Regions from separate parts of the Sinomonas atrocyanea genome, predicted to be linked through region 1. Evidence: predicted binding sites of a transcription regulator. Region 1 holds the regulator's gene; the other holds the start of a gene.
The links. Region 1 encodes HspR, which represses chaperone genes until heat shock. Its sites were predicted from a motif close to AAGTTGAGTCNNNNNGACTCAACTT; they were not measured.
Positions count from the first base shown of each region.

Region 1 (15,324 bases):
ACCCCAGCCACCCGAGGGCGAACCCGCACTCGAGCCCCGGCACCGCGGGTGCCTGCCCGTGGCCCCATTCGGCGTCGAGCCAGCGGAAGAACGGGGTGTCGGAGTGGGCTGAAACCGGCACATCGGTTGCCGGACCGTGCACCACGTCGGTGCGCCCCCGCCGGTGGGCCATGCGCCGCCCGAGCAGGCCGCCGTCGTCCGCCATGACGCTGAAACGGTTCCGCGGGGTGACCTCGCCGTCCCGGGGCGTGGCCTCGGCGTTCGGGGGGTGGCCTCGGCGTCGGAGGAGTCGAGCCAGACCGCCGCCGTGGACGCACCGAAGAGCCCGCGGAAGAGCCGCTCCGGGTCCGGCGCCGCGCCGAGGCGACGCACGACGACGGCCGCGGACTCGCGTGCCGAGCGCTCGGGGGCGAGGAGCCCACGCAGCGAGGGGAGCCCGGCGAGGGCGGCCAGCACCCGGTCCGCGAGTCCCTCGGGCCGGTCGGTGCCCGCGGGGGAGGCGACGGTGACGGCGGCGGCCGCGGGCACGTCGTCGTGCGCGAGCCACGCCTCCTCCTGCGCGGCCCAGCGCCCCCAGTGCGGCGCGTAGAGGTCTCCGTCGCGGGCGAGGGCGCGGCGACGGCGCTCGTCGGCGGCCGCGTCCACCCACACCACCGCGTCCGCGAGGGCCCGCAGGGGTGCGGCGCCCGCGCCGACGCCCTCGAGGAGCACCACGTCGGCGGGCTCGCTCACGCGCTCGGGGCCGCCGGCGCCGCGCTCCCAGTCCCACGGGCGCCAGCGGGCCACCTCGCCCCGGCGCAGGGGGCCGAGCACGTGGTCCGCGCACCGGGCGATGCCCTCGGCGAGGCCGTCCCACCCCGGGTAGACGTCCTCGAGGTGGATCAGGGTGACGGTGCGGTGCTCGCGCAGGGCGGCCGCGAGCTCGATGGCGAGGGACGTCTTCCCCGCCCCCGACCTCCCGTCGAGCAGGATCACGGACGGCGCGCGCGCCGGGAAGGTGGGCGCCACGTGCTCAGGCGTCGACGGCCAGGCCGAGCGTGGCGAGCTCGCGGCGCACGTGGGCGATGATGCCGGGCACCGACGCGGCGATGAGGCGCCACGTCGTCTCGAAGTCGCTCTGGTCGCCGAACCACGGATCCTCGATCCCCTGATCGAGGTGGTCCAGGTGCGCGACGGCGGGGTCGAACTCGCGCAGCAGCCGCACCTTCTCGGCGGCCCCCAGCGGTGCCTGCTCGCGCAGGTGCCCGTAGTGGTCCACGTCGAGGGCGAGGATCAGCTCGCGCTCGCCGTACCAGGCGGCCTCGAACTGGCGTGCGACGTGGGTGCGGGCGCGCAGCCCGTGGGCCGCGAGGACGCGGGCGGCGCGAGGGTCGATCGGCCGCCCGACCTCGTAGCTGGTGGTGCCCGCCGAATCGACGAGGACGTGCTCGGCGAGGCCGGCCGCGCGCAGGGAGTCGGCGAGCATGAACTCGGCCATGGGGGAACGGCAGATGTTCCCGGTGCAGACCGTGATGATCCGGTAGGGGCTCGCCGTCGAGTTCATGCGACCAAGCATAAAGTCCGCGGCTGCGGCGTCCCGCATCGGGGGCACCCTGCCGCCGGTCCATGACGGGGCCCTTCGACGGGCTCCTCAGACAACGGCGAGGAGCACGCCCACGCCGACGAACAGCACCCCGAAGATGCGGTTGAGCCTGCGCTGCCCCCGCTCGCTGCGCGTGAACCGCTGGAAGCTCTTGGCCGCGAGCGCGAAGAAGAACCACATCACCAGGATGTCCACCGTCACGATCGTCGCGCCGATGATGAGGTACTGGCTCCACAGCGGGGACTCCGGGCGCACGAATCCGGGGATGAAGGCCAGGAAGAAGACGATGGCCTTGGGGTTGAGGAGGTTGACCCAGAGCCCGCGCTGGAACATGGACCAGGAGGGCTCATTGGCGAGGGCCGCCGCCGTCTCGGCGGAGGTGTCCGGCCTGCTGAAGAACTGCCGCACGCCGAGGTAGGCCAGGTAGAGGGCGCCCAGGTAGCGGATCACGTTGAAGGCCAGTGGCGAGCCGGCCACGAGCACCCCGAGCCCGGCGGCGACCACGGCAAGGTGCACCACGAGGGCCGCCTGCTGCCCGAGCACGCCCCAGATGGCGCGGCGGAACCCCGAGGTGAGCGAGTTGCTCATGGTGTTGATGGCACCGGCGCCCGGGGTGAAGCTGATGAGCAGGCAGGCGCCCACGAGGGCGCCCCAGAGGGAAAGTGGCACCCCACCAGCGTAGGGCCGCGGCGCGCGCGGGCCCGCCACCCCTAGGCTCGGCCGATCACCTCGCCGTTGGGGATGAGGAACCAGCCGTCGGCGGAGGATCCCCAGCGGTGCCAGCCCGCCGCGATCCGCTCGAGGCCCGCCTGTTCGGCGAAGCCGTACTCGAGGGCCTGCTCGGCGAACGCGGAGTGCAGCACGCGTTCGCTCCACACGCGTGCCTGCCAGGCCCGCTGCTGCGGCGTCGCGTACAGCCAGTTGCTGCTGCTGGGGGAGACATCGGTGAATCCCGCCTCCTGCATCCAGCCCACGAGCCGACGCCCGGCGTCCGGCTCGGCGCCGTTGTGCCGCGCGATGCGCTGGTAGAGGTCCATCCATTCATCGAGCTCGTCCAGCTCCGGGTACCAGCTCATCCCGTGGAAGTCCGCGTCCCGCACTGCCACCAGCCCGCCCGGCTTCGCCACGCGCCGCATCTCCCGCAGCGCCGCGACGGGGTCGGTGAGGTGCTGCAGGACCTGATGGGCGTGGACCACGTCGAACGTCTCGTCGTCGAGCTCGAGGTCGTACACGTTGCCCGCCATGAAGGACGCGTTGGCCACCCCGCGCTCCTCGGCGAGCGCCCGCGCCTGGGCCACGACGTCCTCGGAACGGTCCAGGCCGGTCACGCGGCCCGGGTCGACGAGTCTGGCGAAGTCGCACGTGATGCTCCCAGGCCCGCACCCGACGTCGAGCACCGTCAGCCCGGGGGCGAGGTGGGGGAGGAGGAACGCGGCGGAATTCTCGGCGGTCCGTGCCGCGTGGGCCCGCACCACGCTCTCGTGGTGGCCATGGGTGTAGACGTCGTCGGGGGTCTTCGCGGTGCTGTCCGGCGCTTCCATGACACCACGTTAGGGGATCGGGTCACACCAGCGTGTGAAGTTGGCTACTTATAGCACGGTTTCGGGCCGGTCGCCCCGCCTCGGCCCGTAAAGTTGAGGGCGAATCATATACGACCTGACGGGCAATGGTGCCCCTCATCCCGAGAGGAGCACAGATGTCCCTGACCCACAGCTCGAACAGCGCCCACGGAATCCGCCGGCACGGCCGCATGCGCCTCGGCGAGGACATCCTCCTCGCCCGCCACGGCGACAACATCGCGAGCCTGCGCCTGGACCGCCGCGCCAACCGCATGGTCGCGACCCTGCGCGACGGCAGCATCGACTGCGCCTCGAACTCGGTCCTCGCCTCGGCCCCCTCGCCGATGGCCCGCCTTGGCGCGCAGCTCCACGCGGTCCGCACCGACACCGCCTCGGTCAGCCGCTCCGACGCCCGCACCCTCATCAGGTTCAGCCTCGTGTGGCTGCTCATCAGCGCGGTCCTCGCGGTGGGCGTGATCTGGGCGGTGACGGCCTCGGGCAACGCCGAGATGGTCAACAGCGCCCTCACGTACCCCGCCTACTGACGCGCGACGCCGGCCGGCCGCCTCCGCGTGCCGGCCCGCCTGGCGAGACCCTCCTCCCGCGCGCGCCGCGCCCTCGCTACCCTGAGCCGGTGACCTCACCCGCCCCGGCTGCCTGGAACCCCCGTCTCGCGCTGCTCGTCGCCGCGACGTACTTCATGGAGTTCCTCGACGGCACGGCCCTGGCGACGGCCCTGCCGGCTATCGGCGCCGACTTCGGGGTGCCACCGGCCGACGTCAATGTGGCCATGACCGCCTACCTCGTCGCCGTCGCGATGGGCATCCCGTTCAGCTCCTGGCTCGCCGAGCGCTTCGGGCCGCGTCCCGTCTTCACCTCGGCGATCCTGGTCTTCACCCTCGCCTCGCTCGCGTGCGCGCTGAGTCCCGGCCTCGCGGCGCTCACGGCCTTCCGGGCCGTGCAGGGCTTCGGCGGGGCGATGATGGTCCCGGTCGGCTCGCTCGTGGTGCTGCGCGGCACGCCCAAGGGCGAGCTCCTGAAGGCCACGGCGTTCCTCGTCTGGCCCGGCCTGCTCGCCCCAGTCCTCGCCCCGCTCGTGGGCGGGGCGCTCACCCAGTACCTCTCCTGGCACTGGATCTTCCTGGTCAACCTCCCTCTGGGCGCCGCCGCGCTCGTGGCCGCGCTGCGGCTCGTGCCCGCGGGCGGCGCTGATGCCGGCCGCCGGCTCGACTGGCCGGGGCTCGGGCTCACGACCCTCGGGGTCGCGGCCGTAGTGGTGGGCCTCGAGCTCCTCAGCGAGGGCCGCCCGGCCGGCTGGGCGGCGGCCACCCTCGCGCTGGGACTCGCCGGCCTGGCCGCCGCCGTGGCCTGGATGCGCCGCGCGCCCCGGCCGCTCTTCGACTTCTCGGTGCTGCGCGTGCGAACGTTCCGTGCGACCCAGACGGGAGGCTTCGTCTACCGCCTCACCATCCAGGCCGTGCCGTTCCTGCTGCCGCTGCTCTTCCAGGACGGCTTCGGCTGGGACCCGGTGCATTCGGGGCTGCTGGTGGCGGCCGTGTTCGTGGGCAACATCGGCGTCAAGCCGGCGACGACGCCGCTCATCCGCCGCTTCGGGTTCAAACCGGTGCTCGTGACCGCCGCGGCGGCGTCCGCGGCGACGTTCGCCGCGTGCGCGCTGCTCGCCCCCGAGACCTCCGAGGCACTGATCGCGCTCCTGCTCGTGGCCTCGGGGGCGTTCCGCTCCATCGGCTTCTCCGCCTACATGAACGTCCAGTACGCCGACGTCTCGGCCGAGCAGCTGCCGAGCGCGAACGCGATCGCCAACACCCTCGTCCAGCTGGCCGCGGCCCTCGGGGTCGCCGTCGGCGCCCTCCTCATCCGGGCAGGGGCGGCGTGGCTGCCTGAGGCGGCCGGGCACGCCGCGGCCCTGCCCTACCGGTTCGCCTTCGCCGCGATCGCGGTGCTCATGCTCGCCTCGGTCGCGGACAGCGCGCTGCTGCCGCGGCACGCGGGGACCGAGGTCAGCGGGCGCCGGAGGTGACCCCGACGTGCTCGGCGGTGAGCACGCAGCGCTGGCGCCCGAGGCCCTCGACCTCGACCTCGACCGTGTCGCCGGGGGCGAGGTAGGGGAAGCGGCCGGAGAGGGCCACGCCGGCCGGGGTCCCGGTGAGGATCACGTCGCCGGCCTCGAGCAGCATGTACTGGCTCACGTGGTGGACGAGCTCGGCCGGGGAGAAGACGAGGTCCGCGGTCCGGGAGTCCTGGCGCGGCTCGCCGTTGACCCAGCTGCGCACGCGCAGGTCCGCCGGATCGGTCTCGTCGGCCGGGACGAGCCAGGGGCCGAGCGGGGTGGAGCCGGGGGAGGACTTGCCCTTGGTCCACTGCCCGGCCGCGCCCATCTGCCAGTCCCGCTCGGAGAGGTCGTTGGCGCAGGCGTAGCCGGCGATGCACTCCGCGGCGGCCGCCACGGTGGGCAGCAGGTGGGCGTCGCGGCCCACCACGATGGCAAGCTCCGCCTCCCAGTCGTACTTCCCGGCCGCGGCCGGGTAGGGGGCCGGGTCGAAGGGGCCCGCGATGGTGCTCGTGGGCTTGAGGAAGACGACCGGGACGGTCGGGACGTCGGCGCCGGCCTCGGCCGCGTGGTCGGCATAGTTCAGGCCGATCGCGATCACGGACCGCGGGCGCGCCACCGGCGGACCGATCCTCAGGCCGGCCGGGTCGAGGGCCGGGAGTTCCCCGGCGGCGAGGGCCGCGCGGACCCGGGCTGCGCCGTCGTGCGCGAGGAAGGCTCCGTCGATGTCCCGGGTGAGCGGGAGCAGGCTGTAGGCCCGCTCGGTGCCGTCGGTGCCGTCGGTGCCGGCCGCGAGGACGGCGGGCTGCTCCGTGCCGGCGTCGCCGAGTCTCAGGAACTTCATTCTTCCTCCATCATGTGGAAACTTCATTCCGATGAAAGGAAGCCTAGCGCCCTCCGCCCGGACCGGTCAGGTGATGAACTTGAGTCGACCTCACTCAACTTCATTTGACATCCAGCTCGGGCTGCGTAGAGTTGAGTGCAGACCGCTCAACTTGGTCCAGACCAGAAACCAGCAGGAGGAACCTATGTCCCGTGCAGTCGGCATCGACCTGGGCACCACCAACTCCGTCGTCTCCGTCCTGGAGGGCGGCGAGCCGACCGTCATCGCGAATGCCGAGGGCGGCCGCACCACGCCGTCGGTCGTCGCCTTCTCCAAGACCGGCGAGGTGCTGGTCGGCGAGATCGCGAAGCGCCAGGCGGTGAACAACATCGAGCGCACCATCGCGTCCGTCAAGCGCCACATGGGCACCGACTGGACGGTCAACATCGATGACAAGAAGTACACGCCGCAGGAGATCTCCGCGCGCATCCTCATGAAGCTCAAGAACGACGCCGAGTCGTACCTGGGCGAGAAGGTCACCGATGCCGTGATCACGGTCCCGGCGTACTTCAACGACGCCGAGCGCCAGGCCACCAAGGAGGCCGGCGAGATCGCGGGCATGAACGTCCTGCGCATCATCAACGAGCCCACCGCGGCCGCGCTCGCCTACGGCCTCGACAAGGGCAAGGAGGACGAGCTCATCCTCGTCTTCGACCTCGGCGGCGGCACCTTCGACGTCTCCCTCCTCGAGGTCGGCAAGGACGAGGACGGCTTCTCGACCATCCAGGTCCGCGCGACCGCCGGCGACAACCGCCTCGGCGGCGACGACTGGGACCAGCGCGTCGTCGAGTACCTCCTCGGCCAGCTCAAGGTCAAGGGCATCGACCTGTCCAAGGACAAGATCGCCCTCCAGCGCCTCCGCGAGGCCGCCGAGCAGGCCAAGAAGGAGCTCTCGTCCTCGACGAGCACCAACATCTCCCTCCAGTACCTCTCCGTCACCCCCGACGGCCCGGTGCACCTCGACGAGTCCCTCTCGCGCGCCAAGTTCCAGGACCTCACCAAGGACCTGCTCGAGCGCACCAAGAAGCCGTTCCACGACGTCATCTCCGAGGCCGGCATCAAGGTCGCGGACATCGACCACGTGGTCCTCGTCGGCGGCTCGACCCGCATGCCGGCCGTGTCCGAGCTCGTCAAGGAGCTCACCGGCGGCAAGGAGCCGAACAAGGGCGTGAACCCGGACGAGGTCGTGGCCGTCGGCGCCGCGCTCCAGGCCGGTGTCCTCAAGGGCGAGCGCAAGGACGTCCTCCTCATCGACGTCACCCCGCTCTCCCTCGGCATCGAGACCAAGGGCGGCGTGATGACCAAGCTCATCGAGCGCAACACGGCCATCCCGACCAAGCGCTCCGAGACCTTCACGACCGCTGACGACAACCAGCCCTCGGTGTCGATCCAGGTGTTCCAGGGCGAGCGCGAGTTCACCCGCGACAACAAGCCGCTCGGCACCTTCGAGCTGACCGGCATCGCGCCGGCCCCGCGCGGCATCCCGCAGATCGAGGTCACCTTCGACATCGACGCCAACGGCATCGTGCACGTCTCCGCGAAGGACAAGGGCACCGGCAAGGAGCAGTCGATGACGATCACGGGCGGCACCGCGCTGTCCAAGGACGACATCGACCGCATGGTCGCCGAGGCCGAGGCCCACGCCGCCGAGGACAAGCAGCGCCGCGAGGCCGCAGACCGCCGCAACTCCGCCGAGCAGCTCGCCTACTCTGTGGACAAGCTCATCGCCGACAACAAGGACAAGCTGCCCGAGGAGGTCCGCGCCGAGGTGCAGGCCGACGTCGACGCCCTCAAGAAGGCGCTCGAGGGCACGGACAACGACGACGAGGTGAAGGCCGCGTTCGAGAAGCTCCAGCAGTCCCAGACCAAGCTCGGCGAGGCGATCTACGCCCAGTCGCAGGCGGGTGCCGCCGCGGGCGACGGCGCGCAGGCCGGGACGCACGACGCGGGTGCCCACGCCGGCGCGTCGGCGAACGCCGACGAGGACATCGTCGACGCCGAGATCGTTGACGAGGACGAGAAGAAGTAACCATGGCCCCTCACCACGGAAACGAGAACGAGCACGGGTCCGAGCGCCCCGAGCCGGTGATCCGGGACAACCGCAAGGTGGACCCGGTCACCGGCCAGGCCCGGCACCCGGAGGGCGCGGAGGCCTCCGAGGCCGCCCCGCACGACGGCCACGAGGAGATGCAGCCCGTGGACGAGGCCCACGACTCGGGGGACGCGCTGGCCCAGGCCGAGCAGATCCTCAATGAGGCCGAGGCCGGCGAGCAGGAGGGGCAGGCGGCCGTGGTGGCCGAGCTGCGCAACGACCTGCTGCGCCTCCAGGCGGAGTACGTGAACTACCGCCGCCGGGTCGACCGCGACCGCGCGGTCGCGGGGGAGGTCGCCACGTTGGGTGTGCTGAGCTCGCTGCTGCCGGTACTGGACGACATCGACGCGGCCCGGGCCCACGGCGACCTGGAGGGCGGCCCGTTCGCCTCGATCGCCGGCAAGCTCGAGTCGATCGTCGCCGGCCAGGGGCTGGAGCGGATCGACCAGGCGGGCGTCGAGTTCGACCCGAACATCCACGAGGCCCTCATCCAGCAGCCGGGGGAGGGCATCGAGGTGGACACGGTCCAGCAGGTGCTCCGCACGGGCTACCGGACCTCGGCGCGCGTGCTGCGCGCGGCCCAGGTGATCGTGGCGACGCCGCAGGGCTGACCCACCCCTCCCGTTTCGGGTACGCATCTCGTCGCCCTCTGGGCGTTTCGGGTACGCGGGCGCCCTCGCCCGCGTACCCGAAACGGCATATCCGTGACGAGATCTGTACCCGAAACCGTGCACACTTGAAGCAGCAGTTGATCTAAGGAGCGTTCGTGGCCAGTCAGGACTGGGTGGAGAAGGACTTCTACGCCATTCTGGGCGTGTCCAAGGACGCCTCCGAGGCCGACATCAAGAAGGCCTACCGCAAGCTCGCCCGCAAGTACCACCCGGACCAGAACCCGGGTGACGCCGAGGCCGAGAAGAAGTTCAAGGACATCACGGAGGCCAACTCCGTCCTGTCCGACCCCGAGCAGCGCCAGCAGTACGACGCGATCCGCGCCATGGGGGGCGCGCGCTTCTCCGCGGGCGGCCCCGGCGGCGGGGCCGGCGCGGCCGGCTTCGAGGACCTCTTCGGCGGGCTGTTCGGCGGCGGCCCCGGCCGCCACTCGCGCGGGTTCAACACCGGCAACCTCCCGCCCGAGTTCGCCGACCTCTTCGGCGGCGGCGGATTCGGCGGCGCGGGCTTCCAGCCCCCGCCCCAGCGCGGTGCGGACCGCCAGGCCAGCACCACGATCTCCTTCGCCGGGTCCATCCGCGGCACCACGGTGGGCCTGCGCGAGCGCGACGGCGAGGTCATCGAGGTCCGCATCCCCGCGGGCATCCGGGACGGGCAGAAGGTCCGCGTCCGCGGCAAGGGCGGCCCCGGATCGGCCGGGCCGGGCGACCTCATGGTCACCGTCCACGTCCGACCGCACGACTTCTTCACGCGCGAGGGCGACAACCTCCGCATCCACGTGCCCGTGACGTTCGACGAGGCCGCCCTCGGCGCCCAGATCGAGGTCCCCACCGCGGACGGCCCGAGCGTGAAGATGAAGGTCCCGGCCGGGACGAGCTCCGGCCGGACGCTGCGGGTGAAGGGCCGCGGCGTGAAGACCTCCAAGGGCTCGGGCGACCTCCTCGTCACCGTCGACGTCGTCGTCCCCAAGAACCTCTCGAAGGAGGCCGAGCAGGCCATCCGCACCTTCGCGGAGGCCGTCTCCAAGAACGGCCAGTCGGACCCGCGCGCACACCTTGCGGAGAAAGCGAGGCTCTAGGCCATGGCCATCGACCCGTACGCTCCGATCTTCGTGATCTCCGTGGCGGCAGAGCTGGCCGAGATGCACCCCCAGACGCTGCGCCAGTACGACCGTCTGGGGATCGTCTCGCCGTCCCGCCAGGGCGGCCGCCAGCGCCGCTACTCCCAGCGCGACGTCGAGATGCTGCGGGAGGTGCAGCGGCTCTCGAAGGACGGCGTGTCCCTCGAGGGGATCCGCCGCATCCTCGAGCTCGAGAACCAGGTCGCGGCCCTGCGTGCGCGCGTGACCGAGCTCCAGGCCGAGCTCGCCAACACGCAGCGCGCCAGCGAGGCCCGGCGCGTGTTCGCCGCCGGAATCGCCGGGGACGTCGTGAGCCTCGCGCGCGGGCAGCGGCCCGAACCGCGGTCCCAGGCCCTCGTGGTCTGGCGCCCGCAGCGCTGACGGCCGGCACGGGACCCCCAAGGTTCGCCCAACGTTCACCGGGCGGCGGCCGGGGTGCCCCGCGCGCGGTGCCGGCGGCGTCGTACGTTCGATGCGTGAGTGACCGCACGAGCGAGGAGCCCCGCATGAGCACCGCCCAGCATCCCGTCGTCCTCCCGGCCGAGGCCCTCACGGCCGGCGACGAAGCCGTCGTGGACGCCAACATCGACATCGTCAACGCCATGTACGAGGAACTGCTCGACGAGCGCGAGATCGCCCCGAACGCGCTGCGCAGCTACTACGTGGACTTCTACCTCGCGCAGATGCTCGACGGCGGCTTCGCACAGTACGCCCTCGCGGCGCACGAGCGGGCGCAGGTCGACCGCCTCGTCCGCGAGGGCCTGCGCGAGATGGGCGCGGCCGGGCACCTGGCCCTCTTCGATGAGCTCGCTGCCGCGGTCGCGGCCCTGACCGTGGAGGACACCGAGGCGTACCTCGAGGGGGACGCGGACGGCTCCGTCGCCGTGGCCCGGGCCGAGGCCCTCGACGACAGGTTCGAGGCACTCCTCGAGCAGGAAGACCTCCTGGCGCTCAACGCTGCCTGGCTCAGGGGCCAGGAGGGCCTGCTCGCCCTCGACGAGGACGGCATCGAGGACGAGATCGCGCGCCGCGTGGGGCTCATCGACGACCTCGAGGAGCGCCGGGCTGCAGAGGACCGGAGCGGGCTGGGCGACATGCCCGACCACGAGCTCGTGATCCGCGAGCTGTGCGACGCCGCCGGCCACGAGCTCGTGGCCGTCACGGCCGCCGACGCGGCCTACGTGCACCGCGGTGCCGAGGCCCTCGCGTGGCGCTTCACCACCGACCTGGGGGAGTACGTGATGGTGGAGGAGGGCGACGAGGCCGCGATGGTCGACGCCGAGGACGGGACGGTCCTCGCCACCGTCGAGTTCGTGGAGCTGGACGAGGACGACTGGACGGCCGATGATGATGCCGATGGGTATGGTGCGGTCGAGGCCTCCCGGCGGGGCGGCCCCGAGGACGGACGCGCAGCGCAGACGGCCCCCTGAGCCGCCGGCCGGCGCCGGCCGTACGCCCTGACGTGGGCCGGGAGGCGGCATGGACTGGCTCTACAGCCTCGACATCCTCGACGGGGCCTTCGTGGGCGGCGTGGTCGCCGCCGGCGTCGCGGTCCTCGTGGTGCTCATCGCGGCCCGGTCGGACCGCTGGCGGGCCCAGCGGCTCCTCCTCGCCGCGGCGGCCGGGACCCTCGTGGGGCTCACGTTTTATATCGTGTGGGATGCCGCGGACTTCCTCGGCCTCTACCTCCCGGAGGACGTCGGCCGCCTTCTCATGGCGACCTGCGCGGCGGGCGGAGTCGCCCTGGCCTGCCTGTGGGACCGGCCGGCCTGGCGCAGGGCACTGGCTGCGGCGGGCGTCCTCGTCGTCGCCGTCTCCGGCGGGACTGCCATCAACGCCTACTTCGGCTACGACCGGACGCTGGGAGCCCTCGTCGGGGTGTCGACCGGCGCGCCGATCGACCTCGGCGCGCTGGCCAAGGACGTCGGGCCCGCCAGGGGCGCCTCGGCGGGAAAGCTCCTGTCAGGATGGACCCCGCCCGCCGGAATGCCCGCCGTGGGACGCCGGGGTACCGTGCAGATCCCCTCGAACGGCTTCCCCGCGCGCCGCGCCGGCGTCTACCTCCCGCCCGCGGCCCTGACCGCCCACCCGGTCCGGCTGCCGCTCGTCATCCTGATGATGGGCGACCCGGGCACCCCGGACCCCGGCGCCGTCGCCAACGTGCTCGACGCCTTCGCCGCCACCCACCGGGGCCTGGCGCCGATCGTGGTCGTCGCGGACCAGATCGGCACCAAGGGCGATCCGGCCTGCGCCGACTCGACAACCTACGGCCCGGCGGAGAGCTACATCCTGGACGACGTCATCCCCTGGGCCAGGCGCACCTTCAACGTCCTCGGGGACGCGGCCCACACCGCGATCGGCGGGTACTCGAACGGCGGGGCGTGCGCCTTCAAGCTCGCTGCCGAACGGCCCGCGCTGTTCGGGGCCATGTTCTCTGCGTCGGGGGAGGAGTACCCCGGCGCCGAGTCGCCGCAGGCCGTCATCACCGACGTCTTCCACGGCGACGTGAAGGCCTTCGACGCCGCCAAGCCCGCCGCCATCCTCGCCCGGCACCGCGGCGCGTACTCGCACATCACGGCGGTCTTCACGGTCGGCTCGGGCGATCCCACGTTCACGCCCGGGGTCCGGCGGGCCGAGCAGGCGGCCAAGGCGGCCGGCATGGCCGCGTCCTTCCGCACCGTCCCCGGCGCGGGCCACGTCCACGGAGCGATCGGAGGCGGGTTCCGCGAAGCCTTCGAGGTCCTCTTCCCGGTCCTCGGCCTGGGCGGACAGAAGTAGGCCACCCGCCCAGCGCCGCCCGTCAGGGGCGCGCGTGCGGGTGGCCGCGCAGGCCGTCAGCCGTTGTACTGCGGACAGGCCTCGTTGGAGCAGCCCTTGTCCCGGGGGACCCACTTGTCCCCGTCCTGCTGCCACACGATGTGCCGGTGCTGCCCGCAGAGCTCGCACGACGGCGCGACGAAACTGTGCTTCTCCTCTTCCGTGTAGGTGCGGAAGTCTGACATGGTTCCTCCTCCACCTCGGGCTCCCCACACTACCCGCGGCCGGGAGGCTCTTCCAGAGGTGCCGCTGTCCGGGCGCAGCGCCGCAGAATGATCGGGGGCGCGCCGTACGTGAACCGCGGCGGCGTGGAGGACGTGTGTAGGGGCAAGGAGGTCCCCATGCCCATGGACGAGGAAGCGGTCGCGGCGCTGTACCGCGAGCACGGCGCCGCCCTGCGCCGCTTCGCCCGTGGCGCCGTGGACCGCGAGAAGGCGGAGGACATCGTGCAGGAGGCGATCATCAGGGTCTGGCGGCACGCCCCGCCCGGGACCCAGGGCCTGCGCCCCTACCTCTACCGCACCGTGCGGAACCTCATCGTCGACCAGCACCGCCTCGCCTCGCGCCGTCCGCGCACGGTGGCGTCGGTGGACGAGGCCGGCGACCGCTTCGCCGTGGCCGTGGACGCCGAGCGCATCGACGAGCTCCTGGACCGCGTGGTCATGGAGGAGGCGCTCGCCCGGCTCACCCCGGAGCACCGCCAGGCGCTCGTCGCGGTCCACTACCGGCGGCTCACGGTCGCCGAGGCGGCCGTGGAGCTCGGCGTGCCGGCGGGCACGGTGAAGTCCCGCTGCTTCTACGCGCTCCGGGCCCTCCGCGCCGCGCTCGACGAGATGGGGGTGGACCGATGACCACAGGAGAGTTCCGGCAGGGCCACGAGCAGCGGATGGACCTCGGCGCCTACGTGCTCGGCGCCCTCAGCGGGCAGGAGCGGCAGGCCGTCGAGGACCACCTCGCCCAGTGCGCCCAGTGCCGCGCCGAGCTCGCCGGGCTCGAGACGCTGCCGGCGCTCCTGGACGCGGTGCCGTCGGAGCGCGCCGCGCAGATCGCGGACGACGCCGGCCGCGCACCCGAGCCGGGCACCGCATCGCGCGAGCTGCTCGCCCGGGTGACCCGGCGCCGTCGTGCGCGTGCGGCGGCGTGGACCGCTTCCCTCGCGGCCGCGGCGGCGGGGTTCTTCGCCGCCGGGATCGCACTCGGCCCCACGCTGGGCGCCCGCCCGGGGCAGGCGGCGCCGCCGCCGCCGAGCGCTTCGGCCACGGCTGGGGCGACCACCGTGACGCTCGCTTCGGGCGACGGCGCGCGCATCGACCTCGCGCTCGTGGCCAGGGCCTGGGGGACCGAGCTCGACCTCACCTGCCGGGGCATGCCGAACGGCGGGGCCTACACGGTCTGGGTCGTCTCGGCCGGGGGCACGGCGCAGCAGGCCGGCGCGTGGAGCTCGACCGGGTACTCGGGCCGGGCCGTCCTGACCGGCGCCACCTCCTTCGAGCTCCCGGCCATCCGCGCGGTGGAGATCCGGGACGCCGCCCAGCAGACCGTGGCGAGGACGTCGCTGGGCTGACCAGCTGGGCGGCCCGACGTGAGGGGGCTCAGACCCTCACGGCGGTGAGGTCGAAGATGACGCGGCCGGCCTTGAGGGCCTTGTTCTCGAAGCTCGTCAGGGTCCGCCCCTCGAACCTCGGGGCCCACCCGCCCACGGTGTCCGCCTCCCCGGTGGGCTCGCAGTCCACCCCGGAGGCCCAGGCCGCGGTGAGCGGGCTCGCAGGGCCGGCCAGCTCGCCGTCGTGCGCGTTGCGGAAGTCCGGCGAGGCGGCCACGACGTCCCGCATCTGCTGCGCGTACCCGGACCAGTCCGTGGCGAGCCGCCAGAGGCCGCCGGGGGCGAGGACGCGGGCGGCGAGCGCGGCGAAGGTGTCCTTCACCATGCGCCGCTTGTGGTGGCGCGTCTTGTGCCAGGGGTCCGGGAAGAAGACCCAGAGCTCGTCCACCGAGCCGGCAGGCAGCATCGAGCCGAGCACTTCGGGGGCGTTGGCCTGGACCACGCGCACGTTCGTGAGGCCGCGCTGGCCGATCCGCAGGAGCGTGTTCGCCAGGCCCGGCCGGTAGACCTCCACGGCGAGGAAGTTCCGCTCCGGCGAGGCCTCCGCCGCGGCGACGACCGCCTCTCCGAGGCCCGAGCCGATCTCCACGACGAGGGGCGCCACCCGCCCGAACTCCGCGGCGGCGTCGAAGACATAGTCGGGGTGCACGGAGGTGTCCGCAACGTGCCGCGGGACGTCCACCACGTAGGCGTCCGCGTGCTCGTCCCACGCGGCCTGCCGGCGCCCCTGGAGCCGCGTGCCGCGCCGCACGAAGCTGAGGGGCTGGCGGCGGTACGTGCCGAAGGAGGCCCGGCTGCCCGGGGTGACGGGGTTGCCGGGGGTGGTCGCGGGGGATTCGGGGTGCTCGCTCATTGCCCTCCAAGGGTACCGGGGCACGCACGACGGCGCCCCGCCGGCTTGCGCTGGCGGGGCGCCGTCCGTGGCAGC
Region 1 is NZ_CP014518.1:3,628,897-3,644,220, reverse strand. It holds gene SA2016_RS22335 (nucleoside/nucleotide kinase family protein) at 1-1,008, opposite strand, end outside; gene SA2016_RS22340 (anthranilate synthase component I family protein) at 1-43, opposite strand, end outside; gene SA2016_RS16750 (low molecular weight protein-tyrosine-phosphatase) at 1,013-1,543, opposite strand; gene SA2016_RS16745 (LysE family transporter) at 1,631-2,251, opposite strand; gene SA2016_RS16740 (methyltransferase domain-containing protein) at 2,293-3,123, opposite strand; gene SA2016_RS21545 (hypothetical protein) at 3,279-3,686, shown strand; gene SA2016_RS16730 (MFS transporter) at 3,776-5,182, shown strand; gene SA2016_RS16725 (fumarylacetoacetate hydrolase family protein) at 5,163-6,056, opposite strand; gene dnaK (molecular chaperone DnaK) at 6,241-8,124, shown strand; gene SA2016_RS16715 (nucleotide exchange factor GrpE) at 8,127-8,798, shown strand; gene SA2016_RS16710 (DnaJ C-terminal domain-containing protein) at 8,954-9,934, shown strand; gene SA2016_RS16705 (heat shock protein transcriptional repressor HspR) at 9,938-10,357, shown strand; gene SA2016_RS16700 (DMP19 family protein) at 10,483-11,406, shown strand; gene SA2016_RS16695 (alpha/beta hydrolase) at 11,456-12,754, shown strand; gene SA2016_RS21835 (hypothetical protein) at 12,811-12,978, opposite strand; gene SA2016_RS16690 (sigma-70 family RNA polymerase sigma factor) at 13,135-13,644, shown strand; gene SA2016_RS16685 (anti-sigma factor family protein) at 13,641-14,357, shown strand; gene trmB (tRNA (guanosine(46)-N7)-methyltransferase TrmB) at 14,386-15,249, opposite strand.

Region 2 (15,324 bases), 1.4 Mb from region 1:
CGATCGGGATGCCCGCATGGCGCAGCTGGGTTCCGGCGCGTTCGAGGAGGGAGGGGTCGACGTCGTCCGGGAACCAGCGCCCGGCGCAGGTGTCGCACCGGCCGCAGGGCGCCGCGGTGTCGTCGTCGAGCACGCTCGTGAGGTACTCCATGCGGCAGCCGGCGGTCTGCTCGTAGACCACCATCGAGTCCTGCTCCGCGACCCGGGCCTCGGCGATGCGCGCGTACCGCTCGGCGTCGTACTCCCACGGCAGGCCCGTTGCCTGCCATCCGCCGCCGACGCGCTCGACGGCGCCGTCCACGGCGAGGACCTTCAGCAGCAGCTCGAGCTGGGTGCGGCGCAGCTCGACCGCGGATTCGAGGGCCACCGTCGAGAGGGCCCGGCCGGCCTCGGCCAGCACGGCGATGACGGCCTGGGCCTTCTCCTGGTCCGGCATCGACGCGGTCGCGAAGTAGCGCCAGATGTCGCGGTCCTCCGGGCCGGGCAGGAGGAGGACGTCCGCGTTCGCGGCGCCTCGGCCGGCGCGGCCCACCTGCTGGTAGTAGGCGACGGGGCTCGACGGCGCCCCCAGGTGGACGACGAATCCGAGGTCCGGCTTGTCGAAGCCCATCCCGAGTGCGCTTGTGGCCACGAGGGCCTTGACCTCGTTGCCCTTGAGCAGCTGCTCGGCCCGCTCGCGGTCCTCGGTGTCCGTCTTGCCGGTGTAGGCCAGGACCCGGTGCCCAGCCTCCGAGAGGATGCGGGCCGTGTCCTCCGCGGCGGAGACGGTGAGCGTGTAGATGATCCCGCTGCCCGGCAGGCCCTCGAGGTGGGCCAGGAGCCACGCGAGGCGGTGGCCGGCGTCGGGCAGCGCCAGGACGCCGAGCCGCAGGGACTCCCGCCCCAGCGGCCCGCGGAGCGTGAGGACGTCGGAGCCGAGCTGCTCCTCGATGTCGTGCACCACGCGGGCGTTGGCGGTGGCCGTCGTGGCCAGGACCGGCACGGAGCCGGGCAGCTCGTCGATGAGAGCCGCCATGCGACGGTAGTCCGGGCGGAAGTCGTGCCCCCAGTCCGAGATGCAGTGCGCCTCGTCCACAACGAGCAGGCCCGTCCGCGCCATCAGCTCGGGCAGGTGCTGCTCGCGGAAGGACGGGTTGGTGAGCCGCTCGGGCGAGATGAGGACCACGTCGGCCGCGTCAGCCTCGAGTGCCGCGTGGACCTCGTCCCACTCGAGGCGGTTGGCGGAGTTGATGGCGACGGCGCGCACTCCCGCCCGTGCCGCCGCGGCCACCTGGTCCCGCATGAGGGCCAGGAGCGGGGAGACGATGAGCGTCGGCCCGGCGCCGCGGGCGCGCAGGAGCAGGGACGCGACGAAGTACACGGCCGATTTGCCCCAGCCCGTGCGCTGCACCACGAGGGCACGGCGGCGGTGGGCCACGAGGGCCTCGATCGCCTCGAACTGGCCCGGGTGGAAGTCCGCCGCGTCGGTGCCCACGAGGTTGCGCAGCACGGCGAGCGCCTCCGCCCGCAGCGGCCGGCCGCCCCCCGCGTCCCCGGACGGAACGTCACGGTCCGTCACACTTTCCGCTGAATGGACACTTTCACGCGCGCTGCCTGCCATGCCTTCCAGTATGGCCGTGACCTCCGACACTTCATGGCCCAGGGGGCCCAGAGGCCCGATAGCGTAAGGGCATCTCAGTGCCAACGAGAAGGAACGTGACATGACGGCAACGGTGCCGCCCCTTTCTGATGCCCTCCACCCGGCCGAGTCCGGCCAGTCCGCACCCTCCGCGCCCGCGCGCAAGTCCGCGGGCCACGTGATCGTCGACTCCCTCGCAGCGCACGGCGTCAAGCGCACGTACGTCGTCCCGGGCGAGTCGTTCCTGGATGTGCTCGACGGGCTGCACGGCGCCGACATCGAGACGATCGTGTGCCGCCACGAGGGCGGCGCGGCCTACATGGCCGAGGCCGACGGCAAGATGAACCAGCTTCCCGGCGTGGCCATGGTCACCCGCGGCCCCGGCGCCGCGAACGCCCATGTGGGCCTGCACACGGCGTGGCAGGACTCCACCCCGATGGTCCTGTTCGTGGGCCTCATCCCGTTCGCCCACCGCGACCGCGAGGCGTTCCAGGAGTTCGACATCAAGTCCTGGTTCGACACCGGCGCCAAGCGCGTCATGGTCCTCGACCACCCCGAGCGCGCCTCCGAGATCGTCGCCGAGGCCATGTTCGCCGCGATGAGCGGCCGCCCCGGTCCCGTCGTCGTGGGCCTGCCCGAGGACATCATCCAGCAGGAGATCGACGCGACGATCCACCCGGTCATCCCGGTCGCCGAGGGCGGCATGACGGTCACCGACTGGAAGGCACTCAAGGCCGCCCTGTCCCAGGCGGAGAAGCCGCTGTTCGTGGTCGGCGGCAACGACTGGACCCAGGAGGGCGCCACTGCCCTGACCAACTGGCTCGAGGACCACAGCATCCCCGCCGCCGCCGAATGGCGCTGCGAGGGCACCATCCCGTTCGACTCGCCCTCCTACGTGGGCCCGATCGGCTACGGACGCCCCAAGCCGACCTACAACCTCCTCGAGGAGACGGACCTCCTCGTCTTCGTCGGCACCGTCCCCGGGGACGTCATCACGGACGGCTTCCTCGTGCGCCAGGACTGGGCGAAGAAGAACTTCCTCGTCACGATCGACCCGTCCCTGCGCGGGCGCTCCGGCCCGGTCTCCTACCAGATCGTGGCCAAGCCCGACTCGTTCGTGCGCGACCTCGTCCTGATGAACCTGCCCGCCCGCGAGCAGTGGAAGGCCTGGACCGAGCGCATGCGCGGCGAGCAGGAGAAGTTCGCCGCCCTCCCGCCGGCCACGCCGACGGACGGGCCCGCGCGCATGGACACGCTCATGGCCCACCTCGTCCGTTCCCTGCCCGAGGACGCCGTGGTCACGCTCGGCGCCGGCGAGCACACCAACTGGGCCCACCGCTACTTCCCCACCCAGCGCTACGCGTCCATGATCAGCGCCCGCAACGGCTCCATGGGCTACTCCGTGCCCTCGGCCATCGCCGCCTCGCTCGCGCACCCCGGCCGCCGCGTGGTCACGATCGCCGGCGACGGCGAGTTCCTCATGAACGGCCAGGAGCTCGCGACCGCCGCCCAGTACGGCGCGACCCCGCTCGTGGTGGTCATGGACAACCAGGAGTACGGCACCATCCGCTCCCACCAGGAGCGGCACTACCCCCACCGCATCTCCGGCACGCAGCTGAAGAACCCGGACTTCGCCCTCATGGCCCAGGCCTTCGGCGGCTTCGGTGTCCGCGTCGAGAAGGACGCCGACGTCCCGGCGGCCCTCGAGAACGCCCTGCGCGCGATCGACGAGGAGGGCACCTTCGCCCTCATCCACCTCATCGTCGAGCAGCGCGTCAAGGCCTACTGAGTCCAGAGGCGGACCCCCGGACGCACGACGGCGCGTTCCCCGCTCGGGCGGGGAACGCGCCGTCGTGCTTTCTGGCCTGCTCCGCGGCGCGCCCCCGCAGTGTCGGAGGCCGCCAGTAGAATCAAGCCCGTGACCAGCAACGTGAACGCCGCATCCAGCCTGCCCGGCAGCGCCCGGCCCTCCATCGACCTCTCGGCCTCGTTCAAGGCCTACGACGTGCGGGGGATCGTGGGCGAGACCATCGACGCGCACGTGGTGGAGGCCGTCGGCGCGGGGTTCGTGGACGTGCTCGGCCTCGCGGGCAAGACGGTGCTCGTGGGGGGCGACATGCGCCCGTCCTCGCCCGAGTTCATCGCGGCGTTCGCGAAGGGGGCCGCCGCCCGCGGCGGCAACGTCGTGACCCTGGGCCTCATCTCGACCGACGAGCTCTACTACGCGTGCGGCGCCCTTGACGCCGCCGGCGCGACCTTCACGGCCAGCCACAACCCGGCCCAGTACAACGGGATCAAGATGGCCAAGGCCGGCGCCCAGCCCGTCTCCTCCGAGACGGGGCTGAAGGAGGTCCAGGCCGCGGCCGAGGCCTACCTCGCCGCCGGGCAGGACGGCGCGCCTGCCGTGCCTCCCGTGGCGGAGCCGGGGTCCGTGACCCAGCGGGACATCCTGGCCGACTACGCCGGGTACCTGCGCGGCCTCGTGGACCTGAGCGGCATTCGGCCGCTCAAGGTGGTCGTGGACGCCGGCAACGGCATGGCGGGCATGACCACGCCCGCCGTCCTCGGCGACCAGCTCCTGGCCGCCCTGCCGCTGCAGATCGTGCCCCTGTACTTCGAGCTGGACGGGACGTTCCCGAACCACCCGGCCAATCCGCTCGAGCCGGAGAACCTGCGCGATCTGCAGAAGGCCGTGGTCGAGCATGGCGCCGACCTCGGGCTCGCGTTCGACGGCGACGCGGACCGCTGCTTCGTCATCGACGAGCTGGGGGAGCCCGTATCCCCCTCGGCCATCACGGGGCTCGTGGCGCGCCGCGAGATCGCCCGGGCGAAGGCGGCCGGCGACGCCGAGCCGGTCATCATCCACAATCTGATCACCTCGCGCGCGGTCCCCGAGCTCGTCCAGCACGACGGCGGCCGGCCGGTGCGCACGCGCGTGGGGCACTCGTTCATCAAGGCCGTCATGGCCGAGGAGTCCGCGGTGTTCGGTGGGGAGCACTCGGCGCACTACTACTTCCGCGACTTCTGGAACGCCGACACGGGGATGCTCGCCGCGATGCACGTCCTCGCGGCCCTCGGCGAGCAGGACGGCCCGCTGTCCGAGCTCGCGGCCGAGTACGAGCCCTACGTGGCCTCGGGCGAGATCAACTCCGAGATCGAGGACAAGGACGCCGCGGTGGCCCGCGTGCGCGAGGAGTACGAGGGCGACGACGTCGCGATCGACGAGCTCGACGGCACCACGTTCTCGGCCGCGGACGGCTCGTGGTGGTTCAACCTCCGCCCGTCCAACACCGAGCCATTCCTGCGCTTCAACGGCGAGGCCAAGGACCGCGAGACCCTCGAGTCGATCCAGGACACCGTCCTCGCGATCGTGCGGGCCTGACGCATGGCCGAGGAGATCCCGCTCGAGACCCAGCAGGCCCAGCTGCGCGAGGTGCTCGGGACCGCGCTGGGCCTGGCCCAGGAGCACCTCGAGCAGAACGGCGGCTTCCTGCCCTTCGGTGTGACCCTGGATTTCGAGGGCGAGCTGCGGCTCGTCATGGTCACTCCCCCTGAGGCCGGAGGGGACGGCGACTACGATGCCGAGGCCATGATGGCGGATGTCGTCGAGCTCCTGCGGCAGGGCCGCGAGGGCTGCCAGGCCGTGGCGTTCGCTTCGGACGTGCACCTGCCCGAGCACGGCCCCGGCGGCTCTGACGGCATCCACGGCGCCGCCGAGCACCGCGGCGGCGGGGTGATGGCCGCCGTCGTCCCCTACGAGCTCACCGCCGAGGGCTATGCCTTCGGCGCGCTCGAGCCGGACGGCCACGAGGCCACCGTCTTCTGAAAGTCACCTCCTGAACGTCAGCTCCTGAAGGTCACCTCCTGAACGTCAGCTCCTGAGAGTCGCCTCCGGGGCGCCGTTCCGCGCGGCGTCCGGGCGGCGGCCCCCGGACGGACCGGTGGTGCGGCGACGGAGAACGGCCGTGGCCACGCCGGCCAGCAGGACGGCGCCGCCCACGAGCTCGAGCGGCTCGGGCACCTCGCCGAAGGCCAGCCAGGCCCCGACCATCCCGACGGGCGGCACGAGCAGCGTGTACGGGACCACGGCCGCGGCGGGGTAGGTCCCGAGCAGCGTGTTCCATGCCGAGTACCCGACCAGCGAGGCGAGGATCACGGTGAAGAGTGTGCTCAGCCACACGGGCAGCGTGAGGTGGCCGAGCGCACCGAGCAGCGCCGCCGGGCCGTCCACGAGGGCGGAGAGCGCGAGCATCGGCACGGGCACCACGAGCGCGGACCAGACGACGAGCCCGAGCCCGGAGGTGCCCTTGGCCGCCCGGGAGATCGTGTTGCCGATCCCCCAGGAGAGGCCGGCGAGGACCACCAGCAGCATCGGGCCGAGGGGCGCGACGGCCCCGCGCCCGGCCGCGACGAGGCCGAGGCCCACGACGCCGGCCCCCACCCCGGCGAGCTGCGCCGCCGTCGGCCGCTCCCGGAGCACCGCCGCGGCGAGGAGGATGGTGAAGAGCATCTGGCTCTGGAGCACGAGCGGGGCGAGTCCGGCAGGCATCCCGAGGTGCATGGCCAGGTAGACGAGGCCAAACTGCCCGGCGCTCATGAAGACCCCGACCCCGACGATCACGCGCCAGGGGAGATCGGGCTTCTTCACGAAGCACACGGCGGGGAACGCCACCAGGGCGAACCGCAGCGCCACGAACGCGAGCGGCGGGATGTCCCGCAGGCCCAGCTCGATCGCGATGAAGTTGAGTCCCCAGAGGACGGCGACGAGGACGGCGAGGGCAGCATGGCGGGGCTTCACCCCTCCATCATCCGGGCCAAGACAATGCAGCACCAGCGTTGATTCGTGCACGCCACCATCTACGATTTCTTCATGATTGACCTTCAGGCCCTCCGGTCGCTCGCGGCTGTCGAGCGGCACGGCTCGGTCGTTGCCGCCGCAGACGCGCTCGGCTTCAGCCCGAGCGCGGTGTCGCAGCAGATCAAGAAGCTCGAGCGCCAGTCGCGGGCGGCCCTCCTCGAGCGGCAGGGCCGGGGCGTCCTGCTCACGGAGCGCGGACGGACCCTCGTGGAGCACGGGTCCCGGCTGCTGGCCGATCTCGAGCGCGTCGAGGCGATGCTCACGGCCGGGGACGCGCCGCAGGGCACGCTCTCGGTCGCCTCGTTCTCGACGGCGACCCGCGCGCTGTTCGGACACGTCGCTCGCAGGCTCGCCCAGGAGGCCCCCCAGGCCCGCCTCGAGGTCACGAGCGTCGATCCGGTCGACGCCGTCGCCCTCGTGGCCCACGGGGACGCGGACGTCGCGGTCGTGCACAACTGGAACTCGGTCCCCCTGGAGGTCCCGGCGCATGTGGCCGTCGAGCAGCTGTGCGAGGACGAGGCCGACGTGGTGCTCCCCCGCGACCACCGGCTTGCCGGCCGGCTCGCTCTCGACCGCCGCGAGCTGCTCGACGAGACCTGGTGCGCCACCCCGAAGGGCGCGATCTGCCATGAGGCCCTCATGCGCCTCTTCCAGGCCGAGGGGGCGGTGCCGCGCGTCGCCTTCACCGATCCCGACTTCGCCACCCACGTGGCCCTCGCCGGCGACGGCGCGGCACTGGCCCTGGTGCCGAGGCTCGGCCGGCCGCCGCTCCCGAGCACCGTCGTGGCACGGCCCGTGGCAGGCGAACGGCCCCGCCGTGTCATCTCCGCGGCGTATCGGCGCACCATGGCCGCGAGTCCCGGCGTTCAGCTGCTCGTGCGGCTGCTGCACGAGGCGGCCGCCGGCGCCGACGCGACGGGCTCGGCGCCAGGTGAAACCGGCGAGTAGAATACTCCCCATGCGCATGACGGCCTTCGAGGATGTGAGCCTGCGCGCCCTCATGCTCCTGGCAGCCAATGACTCGGGCGTCCCGCTCGCCACGCGCACCATCGCCGAGGGAGTCGGAACCCCCTACAACCACGTGAGCAAGGCCGTCCTCCGGCTCCGCGAGCTCGGCTACCTCGAGTCGACCCGCGGGCGTGCGGGCGGCGTCCAGCTCAGTGCCAAGGGGCGCTCCGCCACCGTGGGCAGCGTGCTGCGCGACCTCGACACCCGGGCGGACCTCGCCGACTGCGAGACCGCCAACGGCACCTGCCCCCTGAACTTCCAGTGCGGGCTCCGCGGTGCCCTCCGCCGCGCCCGCGAGGCCTTCTACCGCGAGCTCGACGGCGTCGTGGTCGCCTCCCTGCCGCACGAGCGCCAGATGGCTCCCATGCTCATGCAGATCGGGCTGCGGCCGCCCGCCGCCTGAGCGCCCGCGAGCCGAAGCCCTCCTCGGGCCGGCATCCCCTCGGACCACGCCCCTCCGACGGCAGTGTGACCACCCCCACACGGACCCGAATTGCCATTTTCTACGCAACGTAGAAAACTGGGATTAATTCAGCATCGAAGATGCGGAATAACCAAGTCCCCTTCTCGGGGACCAGTCCCCAGCTTGAGGAGTCGCAATGCTCTCGGATACCGCGCGCCCCGTCATCGAAGCCACCCTGCCCCTCGTCGGCAGCCGCATCGGCGAGATCACGCCGCTGTTCTACCAGAAGATGTTCGCCGCGCACCCCGAGCTCCTCAACGGGACGTTCTCCCGGGCCAACCAGGCCAACGGCACCCAGCGCCAGGCCCTCGCAGGGGCCATCGCCGCGTTCGCGAGCCACCTCCTCAACAACCCGGACACCCTCCCCGAGGCGGTCCTGAGCCGGATCGCCCACAAGCACACTTCCCTCGGCATCACCGAGGACCAGTACCAGATCGTCTACAAGTACCTGTTCGAGGCCATCGCCGAGGACCTCGGCGAGGCGGTCACCGACGAGGTCGCGGCCGCGTGGACCGAGGTCTACTGGCTCATGGCGGACGCCCTCGTCAAGATCGAGAAGGGCCTCTACGCGCAGCAGGCGAACACCAAGATGTGGATGCCGTGGCGGGTCGTCGAGAAGGTTCCCGCGAGCCCCACCACGATGACGTTCGTGTTCGAGCCCGCGGACGACACCCCCGCCACCCCGGGCCAGCCCGGCCAGTTCGTCTCGGTGCGCATCCCGGTCGCGGACGGACTCCTCCAGGCGCGCCAGTACACGCTCTCCGCCGACGCCGAGTCGACCGAGCGCCGCGTCATCACCACCAAGTTCAACGACGGCGGCGAGGTCTCGCCGGTCATGCACGAGAAGATCCAGGTGGGCGACGTCGTCGAGCTCTCCAACCCGTACGGCGACGTGACCCTGGACGACGGCGACGGTCCCCTCATCCTCGCGACGGCCGGCATCGGCTGCACCCCGGCCGCCTCGATCCTGCGCGCCCTGGCCACGCACGGCTCGGGCCGCGAGGTCCTCGCCCTCCACGCCGACCGCAGCCTCGACACCTGGGCCCTCTCCGACCAGATGCTCCAGGACGTCGAGAGGATCGACGGGGCGCGCCTGGCGGTCTGGCTCGAGCAGGCCCAGCCCGAGCTGACCGCGGTCGGCGCGACGGCCGGTGGCGGGTCCGCGCGCCTCGACACGCACGAGGGCTTCATGAACCTCGCCGAGATCGACCTGCCCGAGGACGCCAGCGTGTACCTGTGCGGCCCGCTGCCATTCATGCAGAAGGTCCGCTCGCAGGCGATCGCCAAGGGCATCCCCGCCACGAAGATCCACTACGAGGTCTTCGGCCCCGACCTCTGGCTCGCCTCGGCGAACTGACCCCGAGGAGGGCCCTCAGACGGCGTCGAGCCGCCACCCTGCGCTCTGGAAGGCATCAGGGTGGCGGCTCGACGCGCGCGCGCAGGCGGGACGTCAGTTGGAGGCGGTGAAGAACGTCCCGCGGAACTGCGGCTGCTCGAGCTCGTCCAGCGCCGCGACGGCGAAGTCCTGCGACGAGATGGACTCGCCCGCGGCCGGCACCCCGACCGCGGTGACGTACCTGCCGGTGCGCTCGCCCGGCGCGATGACCGCCGCGGGCGCCTGGACGGTGAGGTCTGCGCCGGCGTCGCGCAGGGCCTCGTAGGCGGCGAACGCCGCGTCCGACTCGCCCTTGTACTCGGCCGGGAAGCCCGGGGTGTCCTTGATGCGGGTGCCGTCCGGCGTCGCGAGGCCGCCGAAGCCGCCCACCAGGTAGAGCCGGGTGTCGGTCGGGACCGCCGCGATCGCGCGGTGCGCCTCGACGTAGGGCTCGCGCGGGCCGCCGGTGCGGTCCGGCGCCGTCGCCAGCACCACGGCGTCGTTCGCCGCAGCGATCTCGCGGAAGGCCTCCGTGTCAGCCAGTTCGGCGGCGCGCACGACGGCGGCCCCCTCCACCGGGACACCCTTGCGGCTGATGGCGGTCACCTCGTGGCCGCGGCGCACGGCCTCGGCGACGATCTGGCTGCCCACCATTCCGGTGGCTCCGTAGACGGCGATCTTCATGAGGGCTCCTCGGTGCTCGATGTCGTGAACGGAGTCAACAGTATCTATTTGATACCAGCTACTTCAAAGTTCTATAGTTACCTTGTGGAAACTATCCCCTTCGACGTCATGGATCCCGACTGCCCCTCCCGGGTGGTCCTCCAACGGATCGGGGACAAGTGGACGCCGCTCGTGTTCCAGTCGCTCAAAGACGGTCCGCGGCGGTTCTCCGAGGTGCGGGCCGATATCGGCGGCGTGACGCCGAAGGTGCTCACGCAGACCCTCCGCACCCTCGAGCGGGACGGCCTCGTCTCGCGTGCCGTCTTCGCCGAGGTCCCCGTGCGCGTCGAGTACACGCTCACACCCTTGGGGCGCAGCCTGCTGGCGCCGCTCGAGGCGGTGCGCGCGTGGGCCGAGAGCCACGCCGCCACGATCCTGGAGGCCCGCGAGGCCTTCGACACGGCGGGCTGACCCCCGGGCACGCCGGCTCCTAGAAGACCCGCCGCCAGTTGGCCTTCGCGAGGTCGAGCACCTCGTCCCCCCGGCCGGAGAGCACGGTCCTGAGGGCGTACAGCGTGAAGCCGCCAGCCTGCTGCGCGGTGATGGTCGGCGGCATCGCGAGCTCCTCGCGCATGGTCGCCACGTCCACGAGCGCGGGCCCGTCGTGGGCGAGGGCCTCCGCGAGCCCCGCCTCGAGCTCGGAGGAGTCGTTGACCCGTACCCCCTTGATGCCCATCGCCTCGGCGACCGCCGCGAAGTTCGGGTTGTCCAGGCCCGTGCCGAAGTTCACGAACCCCACGGACTTCATCTCGAGCTCGATGAAGTTCAGCGACGCGTTGTTGAACACCACGAGCTTCACCGGCAGCCGGTTCTGCTGAAGCGTCAGGAGTTCGCCCAGGAGCATCGAGAGCCCGCCGTCGCCCGCGAGCGCGACGACCTGCCTGCCCGGGAACGCCGCCTGGGCGCCCATCGCGTGCGGCAGGGCGTTCGCCATGGAGCCGTGCGTGAACGAGCCGACCAGCCGGCGTCGGCCGTTCATCGTCAGGTAGCGGGCCGCCCAGATCACCGGGGTGCCCACATCGGCGGTGAAGACGGCGTCCTCGGCCGCGAGCCGGTCGAGGGTCCGGGTGACGAACTGCGGGTGCAGCGGCTGCCCCTTCTTGGTCGGGGTCGCGAGGTCGTCGAGCTTGGAGCGGGCCTTCGCGTAGTGCTTGAGCGAGGACTCGAGGTGCGTGCGGCGCTTCTTGCGCGGCACGAGGGGAAGCAGCGCCGCCGCGGTGTCGCGCACGTCCCCGACGAGGCCGAGGTCCAGGGGCACGCGCCGGCCGAGCTGCTCGCCGCGCAGGTCGACCTGGATGATCTTGGCCTTGGACGGGAAGAACTGCTGGTACGGGAAGTCCGTGCCGAGCATGAGGAGGGCGTCGCAGTCCTCCATGGCCCGGTAGCCCGAGGAGAAGCCCAGCAGGCCCGTCATGCCGACATCGAAGGGGTTGTCGTACTCGATGAACTCCTTGCCGCGCATTGAGTGGACGATCGGCGCGGCGAGCGCGTCCGCGAGCGCCACGACCTCGTCGTGGGCCCCCTCGACGCCGGCACCAGCGAGGATCGTGACCTTGCCGGCGGCGTTGAGGATCCCGGCCGCTTCGCGGAGCTCGGCGTCGTTGGGCACCACCCGGGGCCGGGCCCGGCGCACCACCGTGACCCGGTCCGAGTTCGTGGAGGTCAGACCCACGTCGCCGGACAGGACCACCACCGCGACGCCGCGCTTCTCGACCGCGGTGCGCATGGCGATCTCGAGGATGCGCGGCATCTGCGCGGCGTCGGTGACCTGCTCGGCGTAGACGCTGCACTCGCGGAAGACCTCCTGCGGGTGCGTCTCCTGGAAGTAGTTCGAGCCGATCTCGGTGCTCGGGATGTGGGCGGCGATCGCGAGCACGGGCACCCGGGAACGGTTGGCGTCGTAGAGGCCGTTGATGAGGTGCAGGTTGCCGGGGCCCGCGGACCCTGCGCAGACGGCGATCTCCCCCGTGAGCGCGGCCTCGGCCGCCGCGGCGAACGCCCCGGCCTCCTCGTGCCGCACGTGGACCCACTCGATGCTCGGAGTGGCCCGGAGCGCATCGGTGAAGCCGTTGAGCGAGTCGCCCGGGAGGCCGTAGACACGGCGGACGCCGTTGGCTGCGAGGGTCTCGACGATGTTCTGCGCGATGGTCGTCATGGTCCTCAACCTAGCGGCGTGGCGCAGATCGCGGATACCCCTCGGGAATATCTCGTTGGCCACAGCGTTGAACTTGAGCGTAAGTCACTCAACTTCTACCGTTGTAGCCCGACCGACTCCAACGCCACGACACGATCTCCCTCGGAGGACAACTGATGCCACTCTTCTTCGGCCCCGCCGCCGGCAATGGCTCCTTCGACGAGTTCCTCGCCCGCTACCTGCAGGGCCAGGGCGCTCGCCGGCCTGGACGCCCCATCGACACGACGAGGCTCGTGAGCCGCGGGACCCAGACGGTCCTCAACGCCGCCGGCCGCTACGCCCAGGAGCACGGCCACCGCGAAGTGGACGCCCTGCACCTGCTGCGCGCCCTGACCGAGACGGAGCAGGTCGGTGCGATGATCGCGCATGCCGGGGCAGACCCGGCCGAGATCGCTGCCTCCGCCGAGGATCGGCTGCCGGGCGCGGTGGGCGGCGAGCGGGACGAGGCCGACGGCATGCCCTCGCTCACCACGAGCGCCCAGCACGCCTTCCTCGACGCCTACAAGGTGGCCCGCTCTGTCGGCTCGACCTACATCGATCCCGAGCACCTCTTCCTCGCGCTCGTGCTCAACTCCGATGCAGCCTCGGGCCAGATCCTCGCCGCCGCCGGGGTCACCCCGCGGTCGCTGCAGGATGGCGAGTCCTCGCCTGCCGCCGAGGATTCCGCGGACGACGCCGGCCGCTCGCCGCGCGCGGCCAAGCGCCCCCTGCGGGCCACGGCAGCCCAGAAGGGCCGGCGCGCGAAGGGCTCGATGCTCGAGCAGTTCGGCACGGACCTCACGGCCCTCGCCCGCGAGGGCCGGCTGGACCCGGTGATCGGCCGCGCCGACGAGATCGAGCAGGCCATCGAGATCCTGGCGCGCCGGACCAAGAACAACCCCGTGCTCATCGGCGAGGCCGGCGTGGGCAAGACCGCGATCGTCGAGGGCCTGGCCCAGGCCGTCGCGGCCGGGGACGTCCCGGCGCAGATCGCCGGCACCACGGTCATCTCCCTCGACCTGCCCGCGATGCTCGCCGGCACCCGCTACCGCGGCGACTTCGAGGAGCGCCTGACCAAGACCATGGACGAGATCGCCGAGGACGGGAACATCATCGCGTTCGTCGACGAGATCCACACCGTGGTCGGTGCCGGGGGCGGCGGCGAGGGCGGCATGGACGCCGGGAACATCCTCAAGCCCCGGCTGGCCCGCGGCGAGCTGCACCTCGTGGGCGCCACGACCCTCGACGAGTACCGCAAGATCGAGAAGGACCCCGCCCTCGAGCGGCGGTTCCAGCCCGTCACGGTCGGCGAGCCGAGCGTGGAGGACGCCGTCGCGATCCTCGAGGGGCTCAAGGACCGCTACGAGGAGCACCACGGCGTCACCTACGCCCAGGACGCGATCCGCGCCGCGGTCGAGCTCTCACACCGCTACATCACGGACCGGTACCTGCCGGACAAGGCGATCGACCTCATCGACCAGGCCGGCGCCCGGCTGAGCCTGGCCCGCGGCCCGCGCGTGGACCTCGAGGCCCTCGGGGCCCGGGTCGCCGAGCTGACCGAGCAGAAGGAGGCCGCCATCGCGCGTGAGGCCTACGAGGAGGCCTCCCGGCTCCGGGACGAGATCGACGCCATCACGGCGACCATCGAGGCGGAGGCCACGGGCGCTCCCCGTCCTGCCGCAGCCCCCGCCGAGGGCGACGCCGCGGCCGCAGGCCAGCCTGACGCCGTCGTGCGCGAAGCGGACATCGCCGCGGTGGTGGCCCGCGCCACCGGCATCCCCGCCGCGCGCCTCACCGAGGGCGAGCGGGAGCGGCTCGCGCGCCTCGAGGACGAGCTCCACGAGCGCGTGATCGGGCAGGAGGACGCGGTCTCCGTGATCGCCAGGTCCGTGCGGCGCAACCGCACCGGGCTCGGCGACGCCAACCGGCCGGTGGGCAGCTTCCTGTTCCTCGGCCCGACCGGCGTGGGCAAGACCGAGCTCGCGAAGACGCTCGCGGCCTCGCTGTTCGGCGACGAGTCCGCGATGGTCCGCTTCGACATGAGCGAGTTCGGCGCGCGCCACACGGTCTCGCGGCTCGTCGGCGCCCCTCCGGGGTACGTCGGCTACTCCGAGGCCGGCCAGCTGACCGAGCGCGTGCGCCGGCACCCGTACTCGGTGGTGCTCCTGGACGAGGTCGAGAAGGCCCACCCCGACGTGTTCAACCTGCTCCTGCAGGTGCTCGACGACGGGCGGCTCACCGACGGCCAGGGCCACACCGTGGACTTCCGCAACACGGTGGTGATCATGACCAGCAACCTCGGCTCGGAGTTCCTCGCGACCCGCGGCGCGGCGCTGGGCTTCGCGGCCGGCGGCGCCGAGGGCGGGCCCTCCGAGACCGAGCTGCGGGCCCGGATCATGGGCCGGCTGCGCGAGACGATGCGGCCCGAGTTCCTCAACCGCATCGACGAGATCGTGCTGTTCCGCAAGCTCACCCGCGAGCAGCTCCACGAGATCGTGCGGCTGCAGCTGCGGGGCACCGAGGCCCGCCTCGCGGCGCAGGGCATCGCCCTGGCCGTGGACGAGGACGCGGTGGACTGGATCGCCGACCGCGGCTACGAGCCCGAGTTCGGCGCCCGCCCGCTGCGCCGCGTGATCCAGCGCGAGCTCGAGGACCGGGTCGCCGACCTGCTCGTCACCGGGGTGGTCGCCGAGGGCGGCCGGGTCACGGTGGGCGTCTCGGTTCCGGAGGGCGCGGACGCGCACGACGACGCCGTGCTGGCCGACAGCGTTCTGGCCGTCCGCGCCGACGTCCCCGAGGCGGCCGCCGCCGCCTGATTCTGGGAGTCACCTCCTGAAGGTCACCTCCTGAAGGTCACCTCCTGTGGGTGCGCCGCTCTGAAGGTCACCTCCTGTGGGTGCGCCGCTCTGAAGGTCACCTCCTGAAGGTCATTGTCCTGACTTTGACCCACAGGAGGTGACCTTCAGACGTGTCTGGGGGTCAGGCGGGATCGACGCGGCCGCGGCTCCCGTCCACCCTGACCCGCTGCCCGTCCCGCAGCACGGAGGTGCCGTCGCCGGTCGCCATGACCGCCGGCACCCCGTATTCCCGCGCGACGATCGCCGCA
Region 2 is NZ_CP014518.1:662,659-677,982, reverse strand. It holds partial or broken gene SA2016_RS03205 (RecQ family ATP-dependent DNA helicase) at 1-1,600, opposite strand, end outside; gene SA2016_RS03200 (thiamine pyrophosphate-dependent enzyme) at 1,701-3,407, shown strand; gene SA2016_RS03195 (phosphomannomutase/phosphoglucomutase) at 3,537-5,000, shown strand; gene SA2016_RS03190 (hypothetical protein) at 5,004-5,444, shown strand; gene SA2016_RS21890 (EamA family transporter) at 5,490-6,416, opposite strand; gene SA2016_RS21885 (LysR substrate-binding domain-containing protein) at 6,489-7,424, shown strand; gene SA2016_RS03175 (RrF2 family transcriptional regulator) at 7,435-7,887, shown strand; gene SA2016_RS03170 (globin domain-containing protein) at 8,084-9,304, shown strand; gene SA2016_RS03165 (NAD(P)-dependent oxidoreductase) at 9,398-10,006, opposite strand; gene SA2016_RS03160 (winged helix-turn-helix transcriptional regulator) at 10,115-10,456, shown strand; gene poxB (ubiquinone-dependent pyruvate dehydrogenase) at 10,476-12,200, opposite strand; gene SA2016_RS03150 (ATP-dependent Clp protease ATP-binding subunit) at 12,356-15,034, shown strand; gene SA2016_RS03145 (PEP/pyruvate-binding domain-containing protein) at 15,198-15,324, opposite strand, start outside.
Region 2: SA2016_RS03150 (ATP-dependent Clp protease ATP-binding subunit) is a predicted target of HspR. The motif match lies at 12,271-12,295, and genes of this name have one in related genera.